One region of the Mesorhizobium sp. IMUNJ 23033 genome, then DNA from elsewhere that is predicted to be linked to it. Evidence: predicted binding sites of a transcription regulator. Region 1 holds the regulator's gene; each other region holds the start of a gene.
What was found. The regulator HrcA, encoded in region 1, represses chaperone genes, less so after heat shock. The targets are predictions, from matches to a motif close to GTTAGCACTCNCNNNNNGNGAGTGCTAAC.
Positions count from the first base shown of each region.

Region 2: the regulator HrcA is predicted to act here: its motif matches at 1,021-1,049, upstream of groES (co-chaperone GroES).
Region 3: the regulator HrcA is predicted to act here: its motif matches at 949-977, upstream of ACFX5Q_RS33770 (co-chaperone GroES).

Region 1 covers NZ_JBJACT010000025.1:71,911-74,175, reverse strand. Annotated here, with positions in the region: gene rph (ribonuclease PH) at 1-675, opposite strand, end outside; gene hrcA (heat-inducible transcriptional repressor HrcA) at 811-1,893, shown strand; gene ACFX5Q_RS24295 (hypothetical protein) at 2,036-2,233, shown strand.
Region 2 covers NZ_JBJACT010000047.1:23,060-25,324, reverse strand. Annotated here, with positions in the region: gene groL (chaperonin GroEL) at 1-606, opposite strand, end outside; gene groES (co-chaperone GroES) at 672-968, opposite strand; gene ACFX5Q_RS32285 (hydrogenase small subunit) at 1,835-2,265, shown strand, end outside.
Region 3 covers NZ_JBJACT010000058.1:17,153-19,417, forward strand. Annotated here, with positions in the region: gene ACFX5Q_RS33760 (usg protein) at 152-394, opposite strand; gene ACFX5Q_RS33765 (hypothetical protein) at 448-795, opposite strand; gene ACFX5Q_RS33770 (co-chaperone GroES) at 1,133-1,447, shown strand; partial or broken gene groL (chaperonin GroEL) at 1,496-2,265, shown strand, end outside.

The DNA.
Region 1 (2,265 bases):
GCCCTTCTTGGCCAGGCCCATCAGCGCGGCGAACTGGTCTTCCGAGAAGGGTTCGCCCTCGGCCGTGCCCTGGATCTCGACGATGCCGCCCTTGCCGGTCATGACGAAATTGGCGTCGGTGCCGGCGGAAGAATCCTCGATATAGTCGAGGTCGATGACCGGCTGGCCGTCATGGATGCCGCAGGAAATCGCCGCGACATGGTCCTTCAGCACCTTGGCGACGCTGGCCATCTGCCGCGCTTCCATCCAGCGCAGGCAATCGTAAAGCGCCACCCAGCCGCCGGTGATCGAGGCGGTGCGGGTGCCGCCATCGGCCTGGATGACGTCGCAGTCGACGGTGATCTGCTGCTCGCCCAGCGCCTGCAGGTCGACCACGGCGCGCAAGGAACGGCCGATCAGCCGCTGGATTTCCAGCGTGCGGCCGCCTTGCTTGCCGGCGGAAGCCTCGCGGCGCATACGCTCGCCGGTGGAACGCGGCAGCATGCCGTATTCCGCCGTCACCCAGCCCTTGCCGGAATTGCGCATCCAGGCCGGCACCTTTTCCTCCAGGCTCGCCGTGCACAGGACGTGCGTATCGCCGAACTTCACCAGGCACGAGCCTTCGGCATGTTTGGAGACGCCGCGCTCGAAGGAGATGGCGCGCATTTCGTCGGCTTGGCGTTTGGAGGGGCGCATTCAGGCCTCTTTCTTCTGGTTTTCCGGAATCGTGGGCGGCTTGTAGACGCATGCGGCCCATGGCGCAAAGGAAAATGGACCGGGTTGCGCCGGCACGGCCTAAGTCTATATTTGAACCGGAGGTTTTTGGCCCGAATGACCAAGGCAGTCGATCCCGCGTCGCAGTCGCCGGTGCTCCAGTCACTGGATATGCGTTCGCGCGACATTTTTCGGCGCATCGTCGATTCCTATCTGAGGGATGGCGAGCCGGTCGGTTCGCGCAGCCTGTCGCGCATCCTGCCGTCGTCGCTGTCGCCGGCCACCATCCGCAACGTGATGAGCGACCTCGAACATCTCGGCCTGATCTATGCGCCGCATATCTCGGCTGGCCGCTTGCCGACCCAGACCGGCCTGCGCTTCTTCGTCGACGCCTTCATGGAGCTTGGCGACCTTTCCGACGAGGAGCGCCGCATCATCGAGGCGCAGGTGCGCGCCTCCGGCTCGGGCGCGACGCTGGAGCAAATGCTGACCGAGGCCAGCCAGATGCTGTCGGGCATGTCGCGCGGCGCTGGCCTGGTGCTCGCCGCCAAGAACGAGGTAGCGCTCAAGCACATCGAATTCATCCAGCTCGAGCCGACCAAGGCGCTGGCCGTGCTGGTGTCGCAGAACGGCGATGTCGAGAACCGCGTCGTCGACCTGCCCGCCGGCATCACCGTCTCGCAATTGCACGAGGCCTCGAACTTCCTCAACGCCCATATCCGTGGCCGCACGCTGGCCGAGGCGCGCATCGAGATCGCCCGCATCAAGGAAGAGACCAGGGCAGCCCTCGACACGCTGTCGCAGGACCTGGTCGAGAAGGGTCTGGCGGTGTGGGCCGGCGCCGACAGTGGCCTGCCGGCGCGTCTTATCGTGCGCGGGCGCGCCAATCTCTTGGAAAACGTCACCGCCCAGGCCGACATCGAGTTGCTGCGCCATCTGTTCGAGGACTTGGAGACGCAGGACGGGCTGGTCCAGCTGCTCGACCTTGCCGAGGAAGGACCGGGCGTGCGCATCTTCATCGGCTCGGAAAACAAGCTGTTTTCGCTGTCCGGCTCGTCGCTGGTCGTCGCGCCCTACCGCGACAAGGACGCCCGCGTCGTCGGTGCACTCGGCGTCATCGGCCCGACGCGCCTGAACTACGCCCGCATAGTGCCGATGGTCGACTATACGGCGCAGCTTATTTCGCGCATGCTGCGCTAGGTGAATTGGTATTCAGGTGAGGCCGGCCTGCAAACGCGGGTCGAAAACCACCATGTTGGTCGCTTCGCGCCCGTCTTCGACTCCGGTGCTGACCCGAATCTCAACACACCTTGGAAGAAACAGGCGGCCGAGGAGAAAAAGAATGGCGTTGGAATCGCTAAAAGCCCAGATCAGCCTGTTGCTCGAGGAAATGGTCAACCAGCCCGAGGACCAGCACGAAGTACAGGAGCAGCTGCGCGAAAAGCTGAGGGAGCTGCGCGCCATGGGCCTGCCGCTGCCGGCCGATCTCGTTGAACTGGAAAAGCGTCTCGACGACGATTTCTACGCTGCCGGGACCTGAACCGGCGATCCTTCAAATCCCTATGTGCCGAG
Region 2 (2,265 bases), on a different contig from region 1:
GGGCGACAGGTAGCCGCGGTCGAACTGCATGCCTTCGACGACTTCGAGTTCGGTCTCGGCGGTCTTGGCTTCCTCGACCGTGATGACGCCCTCGTTGCCGACCTTCTGCATCGCTTCCGCGATCATCTTGCCGACCGACTCGTCGCCATTGCCGGCGATGGTGCCGACCTGGGCAACCTCTTCCGAGGTCTTGATCTTCTTGGCATTCTTGATCAGCGTCGCGACGACGTCGGTGACGGCGAGGTCGATGCCGCGCTTCAGGTCCATCGGGTTCATGCCGGCGGCAACCGCCTTGTGGCCTTCCTGGACGATCGACTGCGCCAGAACCGTCGCGGTCGTGGTGCCATCGCCGGCGATGTCGTTGGTCTTCGAAGCGACCTCGCGGACCATCTGCGCGCCCATGTTCTCGAACTTGTCCTCAAGCTCGATTTCCTTGGCGACGGTGACGCCGTCCTTGGTGATGCGCGGGGCGCCGAACGACTTGTCGATGACGACGTTGCGGCCCTTGGGGCCGAGCGTGACCTTCACCGCGTCGGCGAGGATGTTGACGCCGCGCAGCATGCGCTCACGGGCATCACGGGAGAATTTTACGTCTTTGGCAGCCATTTTTTACTCCTGGGCATTTCGCCCGAAATTCAGATTGGATGGTGCGGATGAAAGGCGGCGGCGTGTCAGCCGATGATGCCCATGATGTCGGATTCCTTCATGATCAGAAGGTCTTCGCCATTGAGCTTGACTTCGGTGCCCGACCACTTGCCGAACAGGATGCGGTCGCCGGCCTTGACGTCCAGCGGTACGAGCTTGCCGGCTTCGTCGCGGGCGCCGGAACCGACGGCGATGATCTCGCCTTCCTGCGGCTTTTCCTTCGCCGTATCCGGGATGATGATCCCGCCGGCGGTCTTGGATTCGGATTCAACCCGGCGAACGACCACGCGGTCATGAAGCGGCCGGAAATTCGACTTTGCCATTTTTGGATATCCCTGGTGCGGATGTTGAACGGTTCTCCTGTGCCGGAGAGTGGTTAGCACTCACCAGAAGCGAGTGCTAACGTGGCGGTGAGATAGGCCCTCGGTTGGTACTAGTCAAGACGGAAGAGGGGACGGGCGAAGAGCAAAAGACTTTGGAATCGGCGCTGAAGCACCGGCCCCCTTTTACGTGAGGAGAAAGCTCTTTCTGCACTTTGCTGCCAGTCGCAAGTCCTCATCGGCTCAAAACATCTCCGCCAGAGGCGCCTGCCTAGCGTAGCCAGTCTTGACCGACACCGAACCGCGGCCGCCTCTCATCACGCAATCTCTTTTCTCATTTCTCCGATTTCACAAATTATGGTTTGTCCCTTCCGTTCCTGGACCGAAGCCAGGCGCCGGTCCGTCGCGGACGCGACAAACCCGACAACAGCGAGTCAACGGAAGCGTACGTCGGGAGAGCGGCAACGAGTAGATGGTGCAAGTCCAGAATAGAGAGCAGGATTCCTCACAGACCGCGTTCGTCCAGGCCAGATCTCGCCGCCTCATCGTGCGCGGTCAAGCGCCGGACAAACGGAGCCACCTGACTGCCGAAGAGCGCAACGTCTTCGGCGTCATCCAACCCGTGGACCAAATCCCGCGATACCCAGTTTGCTGTAGCCGCGCAGGGCGAGCGCGATCTGTTCATTGCGGAAGCTTTCTCTGTAATCTGCCAGCCCGGTTGCCACTCCATCGCCGGCGACCGGAACAAGACAACGCTTCGAAAAGCATCTGAGTATTGAATTGTTCGACTTTTCAAGTCTGGCACCGGACTTGCTTCGCCTTCGCACATCCGCGGCCAACAGATGCCGCCGCCTGTGGAGGAAGGCCTGATGCAAGAAACATTCTACGCGGTCATGCGCCGGCAGGGGATCACCCGCCGAAGTTTCCTGAAATTCTGCAGCCTGACGGCGGCTTCCCTCGGCCTTGGACCGGCCCTCGCGCCGAAAATAGCTTACGCGATGGAGTCCAAGCCGCGCATTCCGGTGCTGTGGCTGCACGGGCTGGAATGCACCTGCTGCTCCGAAAGCTTCATCCGCTCGGCGCACCCGCTCGCCAAGGACGTCGTGCTGTCGATGCTTTCACTCGATTATGACGACACGCTCATGGCGGCCGCCGGCCACCAGGCCGAGGCGATCGTCGACGAGGTCGTCGAACAGTACAAGGGCAACTACATCCTCGCGGTCGAAGGCAATCCGCCGCTCAACGAGGACGGCATGTTCTGCATCATCGGCGGCAAGCCCTTCGTCGACCAGCTCAAGCA
Region 3 (2,265 bases), on a different contig from region 1:
GGAACTGACAGATTCGGGCGCATCGGCTTTTTGGCGCTGTGGTTGCTGCACACCGCCATCAGCATCAACAAAGAGGGCTCTGGTGCGACCGTCTTTGATAGCCCGATGACGGCGACCTGGCGGACCCGGCCAGGGCAGACCCGGGCGCCGGCTATTGAAGAGTGAAGATGCCGTCTACGGCCTGCCATTCGCAAGGCCGGATCAGGCGGCGATGAGCGACGCGCACGGAATGGAGCGCGCCTTCGAGTTCGCGCTCCCAGTAATCCAGAAACCCTTTCAGGGTCGGGAATTCCGGTGCAAGATCGTATTCCTGCCAGACATAGAGCTGTAAAAGGCTTGGATGATCGGGAAGGTGGTAATGGATCTCCGCGGTTGTGAGACCGCAGCCCTCCATCTGCAGCTGGAATTCCCTGCTGACTATGCTTCTCTACCCCTTCTTAGATGCGTTTAAGCCTCAAGTCCTTGCGGGCTTTCTCGGTCCCACCGTTCCTTGAAATCGCAGCTAATCTCGCCGCGACTATCGTCCAGGCGGCGAAGTGCATCCATGACCGCGTCAAATGTCACCGGGCTCGCAGCACCCGGTGGCTTTCGCAACGCGGGCATAGATTCGACGGCACAAGCATCCGACGCCCATGAGGCTAGAATGGCGCGCTTTTCCTGAATGTCGAGCGTGCGGTCGCCCACTACCTCATCGGGGTGATTAAGGTGCCGCGCCGGGAAGAGCAGGCGATCAAGCGAAGGATCAGAGGCTTCAGGGGCGATCGAGAGGATGTTCTTCGACAAGGTTCGTTCCATCGATGGTCTCCGCTTCCTAACAATCTCCTTGGCATCTTTGGTGTTGCCGTGCCCCTTTCGGGACTCCAACTGCAAAAAATTCGTGGAGTTCGGACCGAATTTCAAGACCTGAAAATCGTGCGCCCTGGCAAAATAGCTTCATGAATTCATGTCGCTAGCACTCCGAAATGCCGAGTGCCAAAATTTTTTCAGCGACCTCTTGAAACTCAAAAAATGCAAAACTAGGTCGATATGCGCGCGATGCCTGAAGAAGGGTCGCGGCGCCCCGCACCTGCCCGATATTGCCGGTCCGGTGTGGAGGAACCTTAAAAATCTGTTTGTCCTGAAGGAGAACGACATGACGTTCCGTCCATTGCACGACCGTATCCTGGTTCGCCGCATCGAGGCCGAGGAGAAGACGGCCGGCGGCATCATTATTCCCGACACTGCCAAGGAGAAGCCGCAGGAGGGCGAAGTCATCGCCATCGGCCCGGGCGCGCGCGACGAAAGTGGCAAGCTCACGCCGCTCGACGTCAAGGTCGGCGACCGCATCTTGTTCGGCAAATGGTCCGGCACTGAGATCAAGCTCAACAGCGAAGACCTGCTTATCATGAAAGAAAGCGACGTGATGGGCGTGATCGAGACCGAAATCCAGGCCAGGAAGGCCGCCTGAGCGAGGGTCTTAATCCGTCAAAATGCTGCCTAAGGAAGGAGTTGAAAAATGGCTGCCAAGGACGTCAAATTCCATACCGAAGCCCGCGAGAAGATGCTGCGCGGTGTCGATATCCTGGCCAATGCGGTGAAGGTCACCCTCGGCCCCAAGGGCCGTAACGTCGTCATCGACAAGTCGTTTGGTGCGCCGCGCATCACCAAGGACGGCGTCACCGTCGCCAAGGAAATCGAGCTCGAGGACAAGTTCGAGAACATGGGAGCGCAGATGGTGCGCGAGGTTGCCTCGAAAACCAGCGATATCGCCGGTGACGGCACCACGACCGCAACGGTGCTCGCCCAGGCGATCGTCAAGGAAGGGGCGAAGGCCGTCGCCTCGGGGATGAACCCGATGGACCTGAAGCGCGGCATCGACAAGGCCGTCGAGGCGATTGTCCAGGAGTTGAAGACCAACGCCCGTAAGGTGACCAAAAATGACGAGATCGCCCAGGTCGGCACCATCTCGGCCAATGGCGATGTCGAAATCGGCCGCTTCCTCGCCGAGGCGATGCAGAAGGTCGGCAATGAGGGCGTGATTACGGTCGAGGAAGCGAAAACCGCGGAAACCGAACTGGAAGTTGTCGAAGGCATGCAGTTCGACCGCGGCTATCTCAGCCCGTATTTCATCACCAACCAGGACAAGATGCGCGTGGAGCTCGAAGAGCCTTACGTGCTGATCCACGAGAAGAAGTTGTCCAACCTGCAGGCACTACTGCCGGTGCTGGAGGCTGTGGTGCAGTCGTCCAAACCGCTGCTGATCATCGCCGAGGATGTCGAGGGTGA